4 regions of the Citrobacter sp. LST-B2 genome follow, and region 3 is predicted to be linked to each of the others. Evidence: predicted binding sites of a transcription regulator. Region 3 holds the regulator's gene; each other region holds the start of a gene.

Region 1 (5,473 bases), 200 kb from region 3:
GGACGGTGCTGCCTGCCAGACCACCACGGATCGCCTGATAAACCAGATCCGGGTTTACGCCGGCTTTGGTTGCCAGGGTCAGCGCTTCAGACATCGCGGCAATGTTCAGCGCCACAATCACCTGGTTCGCCAGTTTGGTGACGTTCCCCGCCCCGATATCACCGGTATGAACAACAGACCCCGCCATCGCTTTCAGCAGATCGTAGTATTTATCGAAAATCGCTTTGTCGCCGCCAACCATCACCGACAACGTGCCGTCGATCGCCTTCGGCTCACCGCCGCTCACCGGCGCGTCCAGCATATCGATGCCCTTAGCTTTCAGCGCGTCGCTGATCTCACGGCTCGCCAGCGGCGCGATGGAGCTCATATCGATCAGCACCGTCCCCGGTTTCGCCCCTTCGATAATGCCGCCTTCGCCTAGCGCAACCTCTTTCACATGCGGAGAGTTTGGCAGCATGGTGATGATCACATCACACTGCTCAGCAATCGCTTTGGCGTTAGAAGCGGTTTCTGCACCTGCCGCGATAACGTCAGCGATCGCTTCAGGATTACGGTCAGAAACCACCAGCGAGTAACCTGCTTTCAGGAGGTTTTTACTCATTGGTTTACCCATGATACCCAGGCCAATAAAACCAACTTTCATCGTCATATCAATTATCTCTCTTGTGTCGGTGGTGGTTATTTCTTAAAGGAATCAGCCAGTTTCTGCGTGGCGGAACGGAACACGCCCAGGTCGCTGCCGACGGCAACAAACGTGGCTCCCCATTCCAGATAGCGACGGGCGTCGGCATCAACTGGTGCCAGAATGCCGCTCGGTTTGCCGTGCGCTTTCGCCCGGGCAAAGATGTGCTGAATGGCTTTCTGCACCTCAGGATGAGACGCATTGCCGAGGTGGCCTAACGCCGCAGCCAGATCGCTTGGACCAACGAAAATACCGTCGACACCTTCGGTGGCGGCGATAGCATCGACGTTATCCACGCCCTGCTGGCTCTCAATCTGCACAATGATGGTGATGTTTTTGTTGGACTGCGCGAAGTAATCCGGGACGGTGCCAAACATGTTGGCGCGATGCGATACGGACACGCCACGGATCCCTTCAGGCGGATAGCGCGTCGACGCAACGGCGTTCACCGCCTCTTCTTCTGTTTCAACAAACGGGATCAGGAAGTTGTAAAAACCGATATCCAGCAGACGCTTGATAATCACCGGCTCGTTAGTCGGTACACGCACCACCGGCGCGCTGGAACTGCCTTTCAGTGCCATCAGTTGCGGAATAAAGGTAGAGACATCATTTGGCGCATGCTCGCCATCCAACACCAGCCAGTCGAAGCCCGCCAGTCCTAAGACTTCGGTACTGATGGGGCTTGCCAGCGCTGACCAGCAACCAATCTGAATCTGATGCGCAGCCAGCGCTGCTTTGAACTTGTTCGGGAAGATGTCGTTATTCATCACTTTTACCTTGTCACTTAACCGTTAATTATTTCTGCAGTTCCATACGTTTAATGTCACCGACAATAAACAGGTAACACACCATTGCCATCAGCGCGGAACAGCCAACGAATACCAGCGCGGCGTTGAAGGAATGCAGTTCACTTACCAGGTAACCGATAACCAGTGGCGTTACGATAGATGCCACGTTGCCAAAGACGTTAAATACCCCGCCACACAGGCCCACAATCTCTTTCGGCGCGGTGTCCGAAATCACCGGCCAGCCCAGTGCGCCAAATCCTTTACCAAAGAAGGCCAGCGCCATCAGCGTCACCACCAGCGCGGTGTTGTCGGTGTAGTTGCACAAAATGATGGTGGAAGCCAGCAGCATTCCCAGCACAATTGGCAGCTTACGCGCAACGGTGATAGAAAAACCGCGCTTAATCAGATAGTCCGAGAACACGCCGCCCAGTACGCCGCCAGCGAAACCACATAGCGCCGGAATCGAAGCCACCAGACCCACTTTCAGGATCGACATTCCTTTTTCCTGAACCAGATAAATCGGGAACCAGGTCAGGAAGAACCAGGTGATCGTGTTGATGAAATACTGTCCAAAGAACACGCCAAGCATCATGCGGTTGGTCAATAACTGCTTGATGTAATGCAGTTTTGGACCACTTGCCATGGAGCTGCCCGGTTTTTTGTGGTCCATATCCACGACCGCACCGTTTTCAGAGATGAACTTCAACTCTTCTGCGGACATCCGCGGGTGATCAGTGGGGTTATGAATCAGTTTGACCCACAGCGCCGTCAGGACAAACCCAATCACGCCCATCACAGTGAAGACGTGCTCCCAGCCCCAGGCAAAGGTCAACCAGCCCAGCAGCGGCGAGAACAGTGCCAGTGAAAAATACTGAGCAGAGTTAAAGATTGCCGACGCGGTTCCACGCTCTTTGGTCGGGAACCAGGCCGCAACAATACGGGCGTTTGCCGGGAACGAAGGCGCTTCCGAGAAACCCAACATAAAGCGCATAAAGAACATGGAAACCCCGGCCCAGGCCAGCGGGAACATATCCACGAAGCCTTGCAGGAAGGTGAACAGCGACCAGAAAAACAGGCTCCAGGTGTACACTTTTTTCGAACCAAACTTATCGAGCAGCCAGCCGCCGGGAATTTGCATCAGCAGGTATGCCCAGCCAAAGGCAGAGAAGATGTAGCCCATTGACACAGCACTCAGCTGCAACTCTTTGGCGACTTCGGTACCGGCAATGGATAGCGTCGCCCGGTCCGCGTAGTTAACCGCTGTAACAATAAAAATTATCAGCAGAATTAAATAGCGGGTATGCGTACCTTTCTTTTTTTCTACAACGGTATCCAGGATCATTTTATTTACCTCAGGCACTTAAGCAGACACATTTATTATTATTTATTGATGACAGACGCTATCGCTTATTAATAAATACAGATACTCATTTCGTGATTCAGTATAATCAGGCAGAGAGCATTACGCATTGTGCAGATGCTCATTAACGATGCTAATTACAAATAATATCTTGAGCAAATGCACATAACGCTGGGCGCTGATGCACATATTTACGCTTTACCGCCCCTGATAGCCGGGCTTTCACCATAACGAGTGATCTGGATCACATTCTTATTTTTGAACTCCTGACATCCTTATTTCACGACAGGTCTTCCTTATTTTAATAATCAGATTCGCAGAATCTTTCTATATTATTATCACCCCGGTTGGAGAATACTGGACAATGGCCAACATCGACATCAGACAAGAATCGCCGAGCGCATTTTATATAAAGGTCCACGAAACAGATAATGTGGCGATCATTGTTAATGACAATGGTTTGAAAACCGGGACGCGATTCCCGGATGGACTGGAGCTGATTGAACATATTCCACAGGGACATAAAGTCGCGCTGGTGGATATTCCGGTTCATGGTGAAATCATACGTTACGGTGAAGTGATCGGCTACGCCGTGCGCGACATTCCGCGCGGAAGCTGGATTGATGAATCCATGGTTGAGCTACCGACAGCGCCGCCGTTGAACACGCTGCCACTGGCGACCAAAGTTCCGGAACCGCTGCCGCCGCTGGAAGGCTATACCTTTGAAGGCTACCGCAACGCTGATGGTAGCGTAGGCACCAAGAATCTGCTCGGCATCACCACCAGCGTGCACTGTGTGGCGGGTGTGGTGGATTATGTCGTCAAAATCATTGAGCGCGATCTGCTGCCTAAATACCCGAACGTCGATGGTGTGGTCGGACTTAACCACCTGTACGGTTGCGGCGTGGCAATTAACGCGCCGGCAGCTGTGGTGCCGATCCGCACCATCCATAACATCTCGCTGAACCCAAACTTTGGCGGCGAAGTGATGGTCATTGGCCTGGGCTGTGAAAAACTGCAGCCGGAACGTTTACTGGAAGGTACTGACGATGTGCAAAGTATTCCGGTCGACAGCGCCAGCATCGTCAGCCTTCAGGACGAAAAGCATGTGGGCTTCCGTTCCATGGTCGATGATATCCTGCAGGTCGCTGAGCGCCATCTGGTTAAACTGAATCTGCGCCAGCGCGAAACCTGCCCGGCCTCTGAACTGGTTGTCGGCATGCAATGCGGCGGCAGCGATGCGTTTTCCGGCGTGACGGCAAACCCGGCAGTGGGCTACGCCTCTGACCTGCTGGTACGCTGCGGCGCTACGGTAATGTTTTCCGAAGTCACCGAAGTGCGTGATGCGATCCATCTGTTGACGCCGCGCACCATCAACGAAGCGGTGGGCAAACGTCTGCTGGAAGAGATGGCCTGGTACGACAACTATCTCGATATGGGGAAAACCGATCGCAGCGCTAACCCCTCTCCGGGTAACAAAAAAGGGGGGCTGGCGAATGTGGTGGAAAAAGCGCTGGGCTCCATTGCGAAATCCGGTAAAAGCGCGATTGTCGAAGTGCTCTCCCCAGGCCAGCGCCCGACCAAACGCGGTCTGATTTATGCCGCAACGCCCGCCAGCGATTTTGTCTGCGGCACGCAGCAGGTCGCGTCCGGGATCACCGTCCAGGTGTTCACCACGGGTCGCGGTACCCCCTATGGCCTGATGGCCGTGCCGGTGATTAAGATGGCGACCCGTACCGAACTGGCAAAGCGTTGGTACGATTTGATGGATATCAACGCGGGCACCATCGCCACGGGTGAAGAGACCATTGAGGAAGTCGGTCAGAAGCTGTTCGAATTTATTCTTGATGTCGCCAGTGGCCGTAAGAAAACCTTCTCCGATCAATGGGGATTGCATAATCAGTTGGCCGTCTTTAACCCGGCACCAGTGACCTGATATTTTCGAAACGAAAGCAACCGAGAAAACGGGGAATAATCCCCGTTTTTCTTTCCTGTCCGTGAAAGATAAGGTGATAATGCTCGCAGTTTTGAAGGTTAATTTTTCACCCGCCCTTTTTCGCTTTTCGTCGGTAGAAAAATCCTAACCCGTTGAAAGAAAGAACAATGCCTGAGGCCTCCCTTTTCGCTCTCTTTTCGTTTTGATAAAAGAGAAACCTACCGAAAAGCCGGGGTGTTTTAATGCGATAATTCGCTCATTTTTCCCCCTTTGACTTTCCCCTTTGTTAAACACAAGATTCAATGGCTTCTGTAATTTACCTCACCGACATTCTGACCCGAATAAAGAGGGAAGTTATGTATACCTTGAATAAAAATAATGTCGCCCTGGCATGCCTTTTTTCCTGTTTACTGGCCGCACCGGTTGCCGCCAGTGCTGAAGGCCAGACGACAGAAAAACCCGTTAAATTACGCTACACGCTATGGGATCGAAATCAACTTCCCGGCGAACAGCAACTGGTTAATGAATTTGAAAAAAATAACCCCGGTGTAAAAGTTGAAATTGAACTAACGCCCTATGACCAATATTTCATAAAACTCAGTTCAGCGGTCGGGGGAAATGTGGCGCCGGATGTATTCTGGATGAATATGCCGAATTTTCAGCAGTACGTTAAAAACGGCATGCTGGAACCACTAACTCCTTATTTA
Region 2 (5,473 bases), 2.4 Mb from region 3:
AATCCCTTCAGGGCAGAATCAAACCGGTGCAGACGTGCTCTGCGCCGGTTTTTTTATTTGATAAAAACTAACCAGATGCCGACAAGCAGCGCGCCGACCGAAAGGCCAAAGTAGACGCCAATATAGCTCCAGTAAGCGCCAGGTTCCTCTGCGCGCTGAATTAAGCGCGGCGTTTGCGAACCTTTGACCGTTTTCTCAACGACGCCAGAGCGTAACCCTTTAATACCTTCCCGCAGGGTCCAGGCGACGATCATCAGTACGCCAATCACGATAAAAAGCGTTTTGTCTTCCATGCTTATTTTCCTTGTCTCTTTTGCAGTTCAAGCAATTGTTCCGGTGTTACGGCCGGATAGCCCTGGGCATCGTCGGGAACCTGATGCAGGGAGGGAATTGGCACTAACGGGCCGAGGAAACGGGGTTCACGTTTAAACAGATACAGATCGGCCAGCGCGCCAAAACGTGCGCCAAACTCGCGTACCCGAACCGTCAGCATATCTTTTGGCGACGGCACGGCGTAGCACTGTGCCTGAATCCCCATATGCAACGCGATAAACAGCGCGCGTTCGCAGTGGAAACGCTGGGTAATGATGATGAAGTCATTGGTGTCAAAGACTTTACGGGTGCGGACAATCGAATCGAGCGTGCGGAATCCGGCGTAATCTAACACAATATCGGCAGGATCGACGCCAGCGGCAATCAGGTCTTTGCGCATCGTCATCGGTTCGTTATAGCTTTGCAGGGCGTTGTCGCCGCTGAGCAGCAGATAGTTAACTTTGCCGCTGTTATAGGCGTTCAGCGCACCCTGAATACGGTAGCGATAATACTGGTTGATCACCCCGGTACGATAATATTTGGCCGTGCCGAGCACCACGCCAACCTGGCGGTAGGGCAGGTCCTGAAGCTCATCGTAAATATAGGGGGCAGTTTTCCAGCTCATCCAGCGATCAAGGCCCAGCACGATCAACAGCAGCAAGCCGATCAGGACCAACAGGCTGTAGAGGGCGCGCTTTAGCATGAAGAAAACTCTGTCACTGGATGAAATTTCAATCAGGCTACTGTACCCGCTGGCGAAGCGCAAGAAACAGTAGTCTGATTGGGGGGATTTTCAGCAATACGTGAAACAAGCGTAGGCCTGATAAACGTTGCGCCATCAGGTGGTTAGACCGGATAGCGATGAAAACGCCTTATCCGGCCTGTGCGCGGACGCCATCAGATAATTAGCCCAAAAGTACGCGATCGATGTTGCTGCAGCCCAGCGCTTTCAGCGTGGCGGCGGTGGCATCCCACTGGATCAGCGGCGCGTCGGCTTTTTCCGCCAGCACCGCACGCTGAATATCGGCATAACCATAGCCGTTCAGATTCAACATAATCAGCGCGCCCTGTAGCGGTGGGATGGTCGGGTTAAATGCGGCGTTTTCGCCATAGCTTCCGCTAAAGATACGTCCATCTTTGCACTCCAGCGCTACACCGCTCGGTGACTGGCTGTACGGCATATGACTGCGGCTCGCGGCGGCAATGGCCGCTTGCGTCAGCGCATCTCCCTGAGGGGCGAAACCGTGATCCTGTTCGTCCATCAGTAGCGTTTTGATGTCGAGATCTTTCGGCCCAAACGCATCCGGCAAATAGTCGCGCAGCGTATGCGGTTCCCGACCGGGCAGATGAATGCGCAGATCCAGCCCGCTGTTCAGTTCGTTCATAAACTGGCGGCAGTGGCCGCACGGGGTGTAGTTAACGGTGATTGCGGCGAGACCTTTCTCGCCGCGCAACCAGGCGTGGCTGATGGCGCTTTGTTCAGCGTGAACCGTTTGTTGCATCGTCGCGCCGAGGAATTCCATATTGGCGCCGAAATACCACGTTCCGCTCACGCCGCGCGCAATTGCGCCAACGTTAAAGTTCGACAACGGCGTACAGGCGCAGGCCGCCGCCAGCGGCAGCAGCGCGAATGCCAGTGCGTCTTCGTCCAGTCCCGTTGCGCTTTTAAGCATTGATACCTGCTCAGCCGTCAGCGACGCGGGGAAATGCGTATCTGCCAGAATGGGCGCCAGCGCGGATTGCAGGTTGTCCGCAAGTTGGCTAAACGCAGTGTGAAAACGTGGGTGCATGGCGTTGCCTCATAACAATGTATTGGGATCGTAGTGTACGGGCCTGTTATGGCTATATGTGTGATCTAATTCTCATTGTGTATGCAACTTATGAAACATAAATTAAAAATGCGCGACGTATCGCAAATTTTAGCCCACAACCGCGAGAATAACCGGAAACAGGAACGGGGCGATCAGCGAGGTAATAATCCCGCAAATCACCAGCGCCAGCGAACTGAATGCGCCTTCCTGATAATCCAGCTCCGCACAGCGGGCGGTGCCGAGGGCGTGGGACGCGGTGCCCATCGCCAGTCCGCGTGCGGCTTTGGTTTTAATGCGCATGGCGTTTAACAGGGTATGACCAAAGACGGCGCCGAGTATACCGACGAAAATCACGCACACGGCGCTGACCGCCGGAATGCCGCCGATGCTGCCGCCCACGGCCATCGCAATCGGCGTAGTGACGGATTTCGGTAAGACGGAGGCGGCGATTTCAGGCGTGGCGCCCATCAACAGCGCCACTGTGGTGCCGGTCACCATCGCCACAACGCTGCCAACAAAACAGATAGTAATGATTGACTTCCAGCGGGCGCGAATCTGATGCAGCTGTTCATACAGTGGATAGGCCAGCGCCACGACCGCCGGTTGCAGCAGGTCATTCAGCACTTCGCTACCTTTAAAATAGCTGTCGTAGGAGATGCCGGTCAGCAGGAGGAACGGGATAATCACCACCATCGCCACCAGCAGCGGATTCAGTAAGGGAAATTTAAACCGTGTCGCCAGTTTGCGCGCACCGAAAAAAACCGCCAGCGTCAGCGGTAAAGACCACCAGATTGACGACATCATTCTTTAGATCCTTCCTGACCCACCACTTTCCGTTCACCGTGAACCAGATGTGAACTCCAGCTCACGACCAGAAACACCACCAGCGTACTGATCGCACACGACACCACCACCGGGCCAAACTGCGCGCGCAGCAGATCGAAGTACTGCATCACGCCGACGCCAATCGGCACAAATAACAGCGCCATATAGCGAATCAGCACATAGCAGCCAGGATTCACCCATTTCGCCGGGATAATTTGCAGCGCCAGCAGCACAAACAGGATCAGCATCCCGATGATGCTGCCAGAAATGGCGACAGGCAGCAGGGACGCAATAAAAATGCCTGCATACAGACAGGCATAAATCAGCACGAAAGCGCGTAAGTATTGCCAGATGATATTCAGTGTCTTGCTCATGTTGAAATTCCTCGAAGCGACGGATTCATCATACAATTAAACTTTAAAACGTGCTATCGATCACATCATGAATTCTTAGCATACTGAACATAGACAGCGGGAACATTGGGCAATATCCCCAATACGTGATGCTAAACTTGTGCCAGCAGTTGCAGAAAACGACTCAGCGCGCTGGACGGCGTCTCATTATTGCGCCAGAACACGCCCACGCTGCCTTTTTGTTCAATCTTCGGCAGGTTGAGGATCACCAGCTGTCCCTGGCTGGCATAGCGCTGTGCCAGCCGTAAAGAAAGGATAGAGATCATATCGCTGCTTTGCAGCAGGTTAGTACTGACGTTCATTGATGCCGACTCGATGGTGTTCTCCGGCAACATCACTCCGTTATCGACCAGCGCGTTATCAATGCTCAGGCGGATAGGCGTTCCCGTCGGCCAGACGATCCAGCGCCAGTGCGCTAGATCGGCCCAGCTCAGGGTGTCAAACTTCGCTAATGGATGGTGGGGACGGGCGACAAAGCAAACGGGTTCGGTATACAGCACCTGATAATTGAGCGGAAGCTGCAGCGCTCGCCCACCGACGCGGCCGACCACGACATCCACGGAACCGGCAAGCAGGTCGTGCAGCAGCGGCGTCATGACCTTTTCTTCAATGTTAAGGTGCAGCGTCGGCATCTCCACGAGCAGATTAAGGATCGCCTGCGACACACAGTCGGTCGCCACTGGCGAGCAGCCAATCTTCAGGCTCCCTACCAGCCCGCCTTCTTTAAAGCGTGCCATTTCATACTGTGAACGCTCCATGTCATTGATTAAGCGCTGGGCGTGTTGCAGCAGCAACTTGCCGCCTTCCGATGGGCGCAGGCCTTTACTGTGACGTTCAAAGAGCGTGATCCCCATCTCATCTTCGAGCTGTGACAGCCATTTCGACAGCGCGGGCTGGGTGATATTCATCATTCGTGCAACGTGCGTGAGATTCCCTTGTTCGCCCAGCGCCACCAGCATTTGCAGATGGTGCAGCTTCAGTTTTTGCGCCCAGTTTGCCATCAGCGATAACCTCCAGGTTATGTCTCTGCATGAAATGCCATTGTACATTTTATCGCCCAGTCTACAAACTCGTAACATACCAAAAACAAAACAACATCTGTCCCTACCTGCACCGAGGCATTCACTATGACTCAACGACGTGAACTACAAGCCCTGATCGATGCTGCTCCTGTCAGCAAGACACAGTGGCGGGTGATCATCTGCTGCTTTCTGGTGGTCATGCTTGATGGTTTTGATACCGCAGCCATTGGCTTTATTGCACCCGATATTCGTACCCACTGGCAGTTAACTGCCGGAGACCTCGCTCCGCTGTTTGGTGCAGGTCTGTTAGGACTTACCGCCGGCGCCTTACTTTGCGGACCGCTGTCTGACCGTTTCGGTCGCAAACGGGTGATTGAGCTCTGCGTGGCGTTGTTTGGTGCGCTGAGCCTGATCTCCGCCTTTTCGCCGGATTTGCAAACGCTGGTTATCCTGCGCTTTCTGACCGGTCTGGGCCTCGGCGGTGCCATGCCCAACACCATCACCATGACCTCTGAATACTTGCCCGCCCGCCGCCGCGGTGCGCTGGTCACCCTGATGTTCTGTGGCTTTACGCTCGGTTCAGCGATGGGCGGAATTGTCAGCGCGCAGCTGGTGCCGGTTATTGGCTGGCACGGGATCCTGGTCCTCGGCGGCGTGTTACCGCTGATGCTGTTCTTCGTCCTGCTCGCGGTCCTGCCGGAATCTCCACGCTGGCAGGTCCGTCGCCAGTTGCCGCAGGCAACCATCGCCAGAACGGTCAGCGCGATCACCGGCGAACGTTACGACAATACCCAGTTTTACCTCCAGGAGGCGGCGGCGATAGCCAAAGGCAGCATTCGTCAGCTGTTTGTTGGCCGCCAGTTGCCCATTACCCTGATGTTATGGGTGGTGTTCTTCATGAGTCTGTTAATCATCTATCTGCTGTCGAGCTGGATGCCGACGCTGTTGAACCATCGTGGGATTGACCTGCAGCAGGCTTCCTGGGTGACGGCGGCGTTCCAGATTGGCGGTACGCTCGGCGCGCTGGCATTGGGCGTGCTGATGGATAAACACAATCCCTTCCGGGTGCTGGCTACGAGCTACGCGCTGG
Region 3 (5,473 bases):
CGTGGTGATGCACTTTCGCGGTTGCAGCGGCGAACCGAATCGCCTGAACCGTATTTATCACTCCGGTGAAACCGAAGACGGAACCTGGTTCTTAGGCTGGTTGCAGCGGGAATTTGGCCACGCGCCGACGGCCGCCGTAGGCTATTCGCTCGGCGGAAATATGTTGGCATGCCTGCTGGCTAAAGAAGGGAAAAACATCCCGCTTGATGCGGCGGTCATTGTCTCGGCTCCCTTTGTACTGGAAGCATGCAGCTATCATATGGATAAAGGCTTTTCCCGTATTTATCAGCGCTATCTGCTCAACCTGCTGAAAGCTAACGCATCGCGCAAGCTGGCGGCTTATCCAGGCTCGCTGCCGGTGAGCCTGGCGCAGTTGAAGTCCCTGCGCCGGATCCGTGAGTTTGACGATCTGATCACTGCCAAAATTCACGGCTTCGCCGATGCTATCGACTACTATCGTCAGTGCAGTGCCATGCCCTTGCTCAGCGACATCGCCATTCCGACGCTGATCATTCACGCGAAAGACGACCCGTTTATGGATCATCATGTGATCCCCAAAGCAGAAGATTTACCGCCGCAGGTGGAATATCAGTTAACCGAACATGGCGGGCACGTTGGATTTATTGGCGGGACGCTACGTCGGCCAGAAATGTGGCTGGAATCGCGCATCCCTGACTGGCTGACACCGTATCTGGAGGTCTAATCATGCAAATCCCCTGGCAGGACCTTTCCCCCGAGACGCTGGACAATCTGATCGAAAGCTTTGTGTTGCGCGAAGGTACCGATTATGGTGAACATGAACGTACCCTTGAACAAAAAGTCGCCGACGTCAAACGCCAGTTACAGTGTGGCGAAGCGGTGCTGGTGTGGTCTGAGTTGCACGAAACCGTCAATATCATGCCGCGCAAGCAATTTCGCGAATAACCCGCACGCTATCGGCCGACTATAATAAAAAATCAATTTATTGATGGAGTTAACATGTCTGCCAAACATCCGGTGATTGCGGTAACAGGATCCAGCGGCGCGGGGACCACCACCACCAGCCTCGCGTTCCGTAAAATTTTTGCGCAGCTCAACCTGCGCGCAGCCGAGGTGGAAGGCGACAGTTTTCACCGCTATACCCGTCCGGAAATGGATATGGCGATCCGCAAAGCACGCGACGCCGGACGCCACATCAGCTATTTTGGCCCCGACGCCAATGACTTCGGTCTACTGGAGCAGACGTTTATCGAGTACGGTCAGACGGGCAAAGGCCAGTCGCGTAAATATCTGCATACCTATGATGAAGCCGTGCCATGGAATCAGGTACCGGGGACGTTTACCCCGTGGCAACCCCTGCCGGAACCCACTGACGTATTGTTCTATGAAGGCCTGCACGGCGGCGTCGTCACGCCCCAGCATGAGGTCGCAAGACATGTTGATCTCCTGGTCGGCGTGGTCCCCATCGTTAACCTGGAGTGGATCCAGAAGCTTATCCGCGACACCAGCGAACGAGGCCATTCTCGTGAGGCGGTGATGGATTCGGTGGTGCGTTCGATGGACGACTATATCAACTACATCACGCCGCAGTTCTCCCGCACCCACATTAACTTCCAGCGCGTTCCCACCGTCGACACCTCGAACCCATTCGCGGCCAAAGGCATTCCGTCACTGGATGAGAGCTTTGTCGTGATTCATTTCCGTAATCTGGAAGGAATCGATTTCCCCTGGTTGCTGGCGATGCTGCAGGGGTCATTCATTTCCCACATCAATACATTGGTGGTACCCGGCGGCAAAATGGGGCTGGCAATGGAACTCATCATGTTGCCGCTGGTGCAGCGACTGATGGAAGGCAAGAAGATCGAATAAACGATGGGAAGTGCGCGATGGCGCTACGCTTATCGAGCCTACAAATCAGGGATCTGTAGGCCGGACCAGGCGCTAGCCGCCATCCGGCGACAGGAAAAATTACGCCGCAATCACTTCATATGAATGGGTAATGTTGACCGCTTTTCCCAGCATCAGCGCCACAGAGCAGTACTTCTCCGCTGACAGGTCGACCGCACGCGAAACGGCGGCATCTTTCAGATCGTTACCGGTGACAATAAAGTGCAGATTGATGTGGGTGAACAGGCGTGGCGCCTCTTCGCGACGTTCTGACGTCAGTTTCACTTCGCAGTTCGTCACATCCTGACGGCCTTTTTGCAGGATAGAAACCACGTCAATGGCGCTGCAACCGCCCGCTGCCATCAACACCATTTCCATCGGGCTCGGCGCTTTATCACCAGAGTTACCGTCCATCAAAATCTGGTGTCCGGAAGCCGACTCACCAAGGAAGGTTAACCCCTCAACCCATTTAACACGCGCTTGCATATTTTTTAACTCCAGTGCGTCAATTTTCCTGACAGATTACGCGTACATAACATTTCTCGCAACGGAAGGCGACCTCCGTCATGCTGAAGCGAGACACCAGGAGACACACGGCTAAAGCTATGCTAAAACAGTCAGGATGCTACAGTAATACATTGATGTACTGCATGTATGCAGAGGACTTCACATTAAAGGCTGCAGTGAGTTTTTGACAGCCTCTTCCCAGGACGCGGGAAGCACATTTTTGCAACCCCAGAGACAGCGGCATTTTTTGGCTCTGGAGACAGCTTATAACAGAGGATAATCGCGCATGGTGCTTGGCAAACCGCAAACAGACCCGACACTTGAATGGTTCTTGTCTCATTGCCACATTCATAAGTACCCGTCCAAGAGCACGCTGATTCACCAGGGTGAAAAAGCAGAAACGTTGTACTACATCGTTAAGGGCTCAGTGGCAGTGTTGATTAAGGATGAGGAAGGCAAAGAAATGATCCTTTCTTATCTGAATCAGGGTGATTTTATTGGCGAACTGGGCCTGTTTGAAGAAGGCCAGGAACGTAGCGCATGGGTTCGGGCGAAAACAGCGTGTGAAGTGGCTGAAATTTCTTACAAGAAATTCCGTCAGTTGATCCAGGTGAACCCGGATATTCTGATGCGCCTCTCTTCCCAAATGGCTCGCCGTCTGCAAGTCACTTCAGAGAAAGTCGGTAACCTGGCCTTCCTCGACGTGACCGGTCGTATCGCCCAGACTCTGCTGAATCTGGCGAAACAACCTGATGCGATGACTCACCCGGACGGCATGCAGATCAAAATCACTCGCCAGGAGATTGGCCAGATCGTTGGCTGCTCTCGCGAAACCGTTGGTCGTATTCTGAAGATGCTGGAAGATCAGAACCTGATCTCCGCTCACGGTAAAACGATCGTCGTTTACGGCACTCGTTAATCTCATCGGAAATGACGCGCTACCCGCTAGCGCGTCATTTTTGTTTTGCCAATGTGGCGCAGACTGATTTATCACCCAGAAATCAATTATGCACTACGTCAAACGCTGGTGCTCTGTTTGCCCGTGGCCGTCGGACTGATCATCGGGCAGTTACATCTGGGCCTGCTCTTCTCTCTCGTTCCCGCCTGCTGCAACATTGCCGGGCTTGATACTCCGCACAAACGCTTTTTCAAACGTCTGATTATCGGTGCGTCGCTGTTTGCCGGCTGTAGCCTGATCATGCAGCTACTGCTGGCGCAAGCGGTGCCGTTACCCCTGATCCTGACCGGCCTGACGCTCACGCTCGGCGTCACCGCTGAATTGAGCTCCCTTCACGCGCGTTTGCTTCCGGCCTCGCTGATCGCGGCGATTTTCACACTGAGCCTGGCAGGAAATATGCCGGTCTGGGAACCGCTGCTGATCTACGCGCTGGGCACGCTGTGGTATGGCTTGTTTAACTGGTTCTGGTTCTGGCTCTGGCGCGAACAGCCGCTGCGCGAGTCGCTGAGCCTGCTGTACCGGGAACTGGCGGATTACTGCGAAGCGAAATACAGCATGCTGACCCAGCATACCGACCCGGAAAAAGCCCTGCCGCCGCTTCTGGTGCGCCAGCAGAAGGCCGTCGACCTCATCACCCAGTGCTATCAGCAGATGCACATGCTGTCGGCGCATCACAATAATGACTATAAGCGGATGCTGCGCGCCTTTCAGGAAGCGCTGGATCTGCAGGAACATATCTCCGTCAGTTTGCATCAACCGGAAGAGGTGCAAAAGCTGGTCGAGCGCAGTCACGCGGAGCAGGTGATACGCTGGACGGCGCAAACGGTCGCCGCTCGCCTGCGCGTACTGGCGGATGACATTCTGTATCACCGGCTGCCGACGCGGTTCACCATGCAAAAGCAGATTGGCGCGCTGGAAAAAATTGCTCATCAGCATCCGGATAACCCCGTCGGGCAGTTCTGTTACTGGCACTTCAGCCGTATCGCCCGCGTACTGCGCACCCAGCGACCATTGTACGCCCGCGATCTGATGGCCGATAAGCAGCGTCGGCTACCGCTGCTGCCGGCGTTGAAAAACTACCTCTCGCTGAAATCTCCGGCGCTCCGCAGCGCCGGGCGGATCAGCGTCATGCTCAGTATCGCCAGTCTGATGGGAACCGCGCTGCATCTGCCGAAGCCTTACTGGATCCTGATGACGGTGCTGTTTGTGACACAAAACGGTTACGGCGCCACCCGCGTGCGTATTCTGCACCGTTCGGCGGGAACGCTGGTGGGGCTGATTATCGCAGGCGTAACACTGCACTTTCATATTCCTGAAGGATATACGCTGGCGCTGATGCTGGTGATCACCCTGGTCAGCTATCTGACCATCCGCAAAAACTACGGCTGGGCGACCGTGGGATTTACCGTCACGGCGGTGTACACCCTGCAACTCCTGACGCTGGACGGCGAACAGTTCATCATTCCGCGATTTGTCGACACGGTGATAGGCTGCCTGATTGCGTTTGGCGGCACCGTTTGGTTATGGCCACAATGGCAGAGCGGACTGTTGCGTAAAAACGCCCATGATGCGCTGGAGGCCGATCAGGAAGCTATTCGTCTGATTCTGAGTGACGATCCGCAGGCCACACCGCTGGCTTATCAGCGTATGCGCGTCAATCAGGCGCACAACACGCTGTTTAACTCACTGAATCAGGCGATGCAGGAGCCAGGCTTTAACACGCACTATCTGGCGGACATGAAGCTGTGGGTGACGCACAGTCAGTTTATCGTCGAACATATCAATGCCATGACCACGCTGGCGCGTGAGCATACGATGCTGACGCCGGAACTGGCGCAGCGATATCTGCAATCGTGCGAAATTGCCATCCAACGCTGTCAGCAGCGGCTGGAATACGACGGGCCGGGCAGTTCGGGGGATGTGAATATTCTGGAAGCGCCCGAAGCGCTCACCCACGGCCCCTTAAGCACGCTGGAACAGCATCTGCAACGCGTGCTGGGGCACCTGAACACGATGCATACTATCTCGTCTGTCGCATGGCGTCAGCGGCCGCACCATGGGATCTGGCTCAGCCGCCGGTTACGGGATATGCGGGGTTAACACGGATTGCCGGATACGCGCGTTATCAGCACCAGGCCTGAT
Region 4 (5,473 bases), 2.0 Mb from region 3:
AATCAACGCGGGAAAACAACGCGCGGTTCAACCAGATATCATTCGCCAGTTCCGCGAGCTCGGCAGAAAACGCCTCATCGAGACGCTGAAGTTCATCATGCGTATGTGCCGCGGTCATGGCGAAGAAGACGCTGGTGACGCGGGTTAACAGCTCACCACTTTTCTCCAGGGCGAGAACCGTATTGGCAAAATCCGGGGCCGCGCTATTAGCAATTATGGCGGCGATGTCCGCGCGCTTTTGCTTGATCCCTTCGTCAAAGGCGGGACGATAGTGTTCCGTTTTAATCAAATCAAAACGGGGCGCCTGATACGGTAACAGGCTGTGGCTAAAGAACGGATTCGTTAACGACATCTTTCACTCCTGAAAACGATTTGTTCAATAGAGTAGGCTTCAGGGTAAAAGACCGCAATCCTGTAAAACCAGGGTTACCCGTGAGAGCGGATCACATGCTATGGTAGTCAAACGTAAAAAGCGTTGAGGAACAGTGAGATGATCGTTTTAGTAACCGGAGCAACCGCAGGTTTTGGTGAATGCATTACACGTCGTTTTGTTGAGAACGGGCATAAAGTCATTGCCACTGGCCGTCGCCAGGAACGCCTGCAAGAGTTAAAAGAGTCGCTGGGTGATAACGTGCTGATCGCGCAACTGGATGTGCGTAACCGCGCAGCCATTGAAGAGATGCTGGCATCGTTACCTGCCGAGTGGCGTGACATCGACCTGCTGGTCAACAACGCCGGGCTGGCGCTGGGTCTGGAACCTGCGCATAAAGCCAGCGTGGAAGACTGGGAAACCATGATCGATACCAACAACAAAGGGCTGATTTACATGACCCGCGCCGTCCTGCCGGGCATGGTCGAGCGTAACCGTGGGCATATCATCAACATCGGCTCTACCGCAGGCAGTTGGCCTTATGCTGGCGGCAACGTGTATGGCGCGACCAAGGCGTTTGTACGTCAGTTCAGTTTGAACCTGCGTACCGACCTGCACGGCACGGCCGTTCGCGTCACGGATATCGAGCCGGGTCTGGTGGGCGGCACCGAGTTTTCTAACGTGCGCTTTAAAGGCGATGACAATAAAGCGGGAAAAACCTATGAGAACACTACGGCTCTGACGCCGGAAGATGTGACCGAAGCGGTCTGGTGGGTCGCCACCCTGCCTGCCCATGTGAACATCAATACGGTAGAAATGATGCCAGTGACGCAATCTTTTGCCGGACTGAGCGTTCATCGCGGTTAATTTGCCTCCCGGCCCGCGGGCCGGGTATAGCTCGCGACAAAAAAGTGGTAGAATTTGTGGGTTAATTTTCTAAAAAGTAAGAGCGAATGACCGTCGAAACGCAACTCAATCCTACACAGCCCGTAAATCAGCAGATTTATCGCATTCTTCGCCGTGACATCGTGCACTGCCTCATTGCGCCAGGCACGCCGCTGTCCGAAAAAGAGGTGTCTGTTCGCTTCGATGTGTCTCGCCAACCGGTGCGTGAAGCGTTTATTAAGCTCGCGGAAAACGGCTTGATTCAGATCCGTCCGCAGCGCGGCAGCTACGTCAACAAGATCTCCCTCTCGCAGGTGCGAAACGGCTGTTTTGTCCGTCAGGCTATCGAATGCGCGGTGGCGCGGCGGGCCGCAGCCCAAATCACCGACAGTCAGTGCTATCAGCTTGAACAGAATCTTAATCAGCAGCGGATTGCGATTGAGCGCAAACAGCTGAATGATTTCTTCGAGCTGGATGACAATTTTCACCAGAAGCTGGCAACCATTGCGGACTGCCAGCTGGCCTGGGACACCATCGAAAATATCAAGGCCACCATCGACCGTGTGCGTTATATGAGTCTTGATCACGTCTCTCCACCGGAAATGTTGCTCCGCCAGCATCTCGATATTTTTTCAGCCCTGGAAAAGCATGACGCCGATGCTGTCGAGAAAGCCATGACTCAACATCTGCAAGAAATCGGCGAGTCGGTCCTGCTGATCCGCCAGGAAAACAGCGATTGGTTCAGCGAAGAGTAATTCCCCTGCCTCATCTCTCGTGAGATGAGGTCTCTCCCTCCCCCCTGCATGTCTACATCAAAAAAGATGTGAGATTGATCAAAAACAAAAAAAATCCTGACTGATAAGCGTATTTATATAGCGCCCGTTACGTGGGACCTGAGCCCACGGGCTTTGACGGTAAGTTAGAAAGGAGAAAATACCATGATGACATACGATCGTAACCGTAACGCAATCACCACAGGCAGCCGTGTGATGATCAGTGGCACCGGCCATACCGGTCGCATTAAAGCGATTGAGACCGAAGGCCTGGATGCGGCGCAAATTCGTCGTGAAAAAACAGTCGAAGTGGAAGGCTGTGAAGGCAAATTTGCCCCGGTAGAACTGATTCGTCTCGGCATGAACTAATGGTGTGAGTGCCGGATAATGCCTTGATTATCCGGCAGTCCTGAGGCATTTACTTCACGTTTGCTGCATACTTTGCCACGGTGGCTTTCGCCCCTTCCGCCAGCAGCGTCTGATACGCGTCTTTCACGGCCTGCGTGAATAACGCGACCTGCGGCAGTTCGTTACCAAAGATTGCCTCAATAGCCAGCAGCGCTTCAACACGGCTTTCGCCTTCCGCACTGTTTTGTACCGCCTGTTGGATCACTGGCAGAAGCGGATCGTTGACTTCAATGGCATTTCCCTGCTCATCCACGCCGCCGACATAGCGCATCCAGCCCGCCACGCCCAGCGCCAGCAAATCAAAACGACTGTTATGTGCCAGATGCCAGCGTACTGAATCGAGCATCCGCTGAGGTAATTTCTGGCTACCGTCCATCGCAATCTGCCAGGTACGGTGACGCAGCGCCGGGTTGCTGTAGCGTTCAATAAGCAGGTCTGCATAGCGGGTGAGATCCACCCCCTGCACTTTCAGCGTGGGCGCCTGCTCGTTGAGCATCAGTGCGCGGGCAGCTACCCGATAATTTTCATCACCCATGCAGTCGTTGATATGCTGATACCCGGCGAGATAGCCCAGATACGCGAGGAATGAGTGGCTGCCGTTGAGCATCCGCAGTTTCATCTCTTCAAACGGGATCACGTCAGAGACCAGTTCTGCCCCGGCTTTTTCCCACTGCGGACGACCGGCAACAAAGTTATCTTCAATCACCCACTGACGGAATGGCTCGCAGGCCACACCGGCCGGATCGCGCACGCCGGTCAGGTTTTCAATTTTATCCAGCGTGTCAGCGGTGACGGCCGGAACAATGCGGTCAACCATCGTCGACGGGAACGTGACGTGTTGTTCGATCCATGTGGCCAGTTCGGCGTCCACGGCACGCGCGTAAGCGGTGACCACGTTACGCATCACGTGACCGTTTTCCGGCATGTTGTCGCAGGACATCACGGTGAAGGCGGCTAAGCCCGCCGCTTTACGGCGCGCCAGCGCTTCAACCACCACACCCGGCGCAGATTTCGGCTGATGTGGGTTTTGCAGATCGGCTGCGATCATCGGGTGATCCAGCATCAATTGTCCTGTCGCCGGGGAATGGCAATACCCTTTCTCAGTAATCGTCAGTGAAACAATCGCAACCTGTGGTTCACACATCGCCGCCAGCACGCTCTCCAGCCCGTCAACCTGAGCATGCAGCGCCTTTTTCACCACCCCCACGACTCTCGCGGTCCAGGCATCGGCAGACATTTCCGCCACGGTATAGAGATTATCCTGCTGTTTGAGATCGGCGATCTGCTGTTCCCCGCCGATCAGGTTCACTTCGCAATATCCCCAGTCGCTGTTGTGCTCCGCCGCCAGGATATCGGTATAGACGCCCTGGTGCGCACGGTGGAAAGCACCAAAACCAAGATGAACAATACGCGGGATCAGTCGGTTGCGATCGTAGTCAGGAAGCGTCGCTTTTGCCGTTAAGAGCTTGTTTTGCATTGTATGACCTACTTTGAATGAAATCAGGACGGTTCCAGAGTAACGCCTGTATGGTTGTATGTTTTGATTTGAATTAATCTTTTTCCAATTGGTATAACATCATTTGAAAGTTATGTGACAGGATGCAATTCCTGATGCTGAGCCTGACGCCCAGGGCAGGATCCCTGGGCTGAGTGATGGCTGCATCCCTGCAGCCATTAGGTGACAATCTTCTTAATCGTGCTTGCGCCACTCCTGGTATTCACGCTTGAGTCGCTGTGGCGCCGTTTCAGGCATCATGAGCAAGCCGATAACAGAAATGATGCCGAGAACAATCACATAGCTTGCTAACCCGTAGTAATGCCCACCGGTCATCTGCAAAATCTTCACTGCCACCAGCCCCAGCACCCCGCTGCCAATCAGTGAACCCAATTGCCAGATTAAAGCGATGCCGCTGCAGCGAATATGCGTCGGGAACAGCTCCGGGAAGAACGATGCCTGCGGTGCGTAGCACATGCTATGACCAAAGCTAATGACGATGATCATCACCAGCTGCGTCAGCCAGAAATTGTCCTGATTAATGGCCAGGAAGAACGGAATAATCATTATGACCTGAATCAGCGCGCCCATGATATACACCGGCTTACGACCAATTTTGTCACAGAGCGCCCCCATCATGGGTATGGCAAGCACTTCGATCACCACCGCGATGATCATGGTTTCCATTAAGATATTGGCATCCAGATTATTGGCTTTGCCGTACGCCAGGACGATTACCGTGAACATGGCAAACGTACAGGCTTCAATCAGTTTTGCGCAGACGCCTTTTACCACAATGCCAGGAAAATCGCGGATGACTTCAATGAGTGGACGGGACTCTTCTGCTTTCGTCTCACGAATCTGCGCAAAGACAGGAGACTCATCGATTCTCAGGCGAATAAACAGGCCAACGATCACCAGCAGCAGACTAAGCAGGAACGGAATACGCCAGCCGTAATCCATCATTGCTTCAGGAGATAAGGTGGCATTGAGCAGTGCAAACAGTGCCATCGGTAACAAAAAGCCGACCGGCGCACCAATTTGTACCCAACTGGCAAAGAATCCGCGCCGTTTAGGTTCGGCATATTCTGCCGTCATCAAGACCGCCCCGGCCTGTTCACCCCCGACACCAAACCCCTGGAGTACGCGAATGAAGATCAACAGAACGGGTGCCCAGACACCGATTTTTTCGTACGTTGGCAATAAGCCAATGCAGAATGTCCCGAGCCCGACAATCAGTATCGTGATAACCAGCGCTTTTTTACGCCCCACTTTATCGCCGATATGTCCAAAGACAATTCCGCCCAAAGGCCTTGCCAGGAAGCCCACCGCATAAGTGGCAAATGCGGCCAGCGTACTGATTAACGGATCGTCACTGGGGAAAAACAGGTGACCAAAGAACAGCACTGCCGCAGTGCCATAGGCAAAAAAGTCATAGTATTCAGCAGCTGTACCAATCGCTGAAGCAGAAGCGACGCGACGAACTACGGGTTTGCTATCAACATCATTTTTAATATCAACGGAACTAACCATAAATAATTA

The links. The regulator CRP, encoded in region 3, controls carbon source genes, mostly activating them, when cyclic AMP is high. The targets are predictions, from matches to a motif close to ATGTGANNNNNNTCACAT.
Region 1: a site for CRP is predicted at 3,063-3,080, ahead of garD (galactarate dehydratase). Genes of this name have one in related genera too.
Region 2: a site for CRP is predicted at 2,161-2,178, ahead of cdd (cytidine deaminase). Genes of this name have one in related genera too.
Region 4: a site for CRP is predicted at 2,077-2,094, ahead of ydfZ (putative selenium delivery protein YdfZ). Genes of this name have one in related genera too.

What each region holds. Positions count from the first base shown of each region.
Region 1 is NZ_CP192598.1:630,227-635,699, reverse strand. It holds gene garR (2-hydroxy-3-oxopropionate reductase) at 1-649, opposite strand, end outside; gene garL (2-dehydro-3-deoxyglucarate aldolase) at 679-1,449, opposite strand; gene garP (galactarate/glucarate/glycerate transporter GarP) at 1,478-2,812, opposite strand; gene garD (galactarate dehydratase) at 3,195-4,766, shown strand; gene ACQ0PY_RS03070 (ABC transporter substrate-binding protein) at 5,123-5,473, shown strand, end outside.
Region 2 is NZ_CP192598.1:3,175,380-3,180,852, reverse strand. It holds gene mglC (galactose/methyl galactoside ABC transporter permease MglC) at 1-2, shown strand, start outside; gene ACQ0PY_RS15425 (DUF2542 family protein) at 54-293, opposite strand; gene sanA (outer membrane permeability protein SanA) at 296-1,015, opposite strand; gene cdd (cytidine deaminase) at 1,218-2,102, opposite strand; gene ACQ0PY_RS15410 (CidB/LrgB family autolysis modulator) at 2,232-2,927, opposite strand; gene ACQ0PY_RS15405 (CidA/LrgA family protein) at 2,924-3,322, opposite strand; gene ACQ0PY_RS15400 (LysR family transcriptional regulator) at 3,454-4,362, opposite strand; gene mhbT (3-hydroxybenzoate transporter MhbT) at 4,489-5,473, shown strand, end outside.
Region 3 is NZ_CP192598.1:432,082-437,554, reverse strand. It holds gene ACQ0PY_RS02005 (hydrolase) at 1-703, shown strand, start outside; gene ACQ0PY_RS02000 (YheU family protein) at 706-924, shown strand; gene ACQ0PY_RS01995 (phosphoribulokinase) at 979-1,848, shown strand; gene ACQ0PY_RS01990 (OsmC family protein) at 1,948-2,352, opposite strand; gene crp (cAMP-activated global transcriptional regulator CRP) at 2,660-3,292, shown strand; gene ACQ0PY_RS01980 (YccS/YhfK family putative transporter) at 3,344-5,431, shown strand.
Region 4 is NZ_CP192598.1:2,400,234-2,405,706, reverse strand. It holds gene dcp (peptidyl-dipeptidase Dcp) at 1-352, opposite strand, end outside; gene ydfG (bifunctional NADP-dependent 3-hydroxy acid dehydrogenase/3-hydroxypropionate dehydrogenase YdfG) at 491-1,237, shown strand; gene ACQ0PY_RS11550 (GntR family transcriptional regulator) at 1,324-2,010, shown strand; gene ydfZ (putative selenium delivery protein YdfZ) at 2,194-2,397, shown strand; gene ACQ0PY_RS11540 (mannitol dehydrogenase family protein) at 2,447-3,913, opposite strand; gene ACQ0PY_RS11535 (MFS transporter) at 4,127-5,464, opposite strand.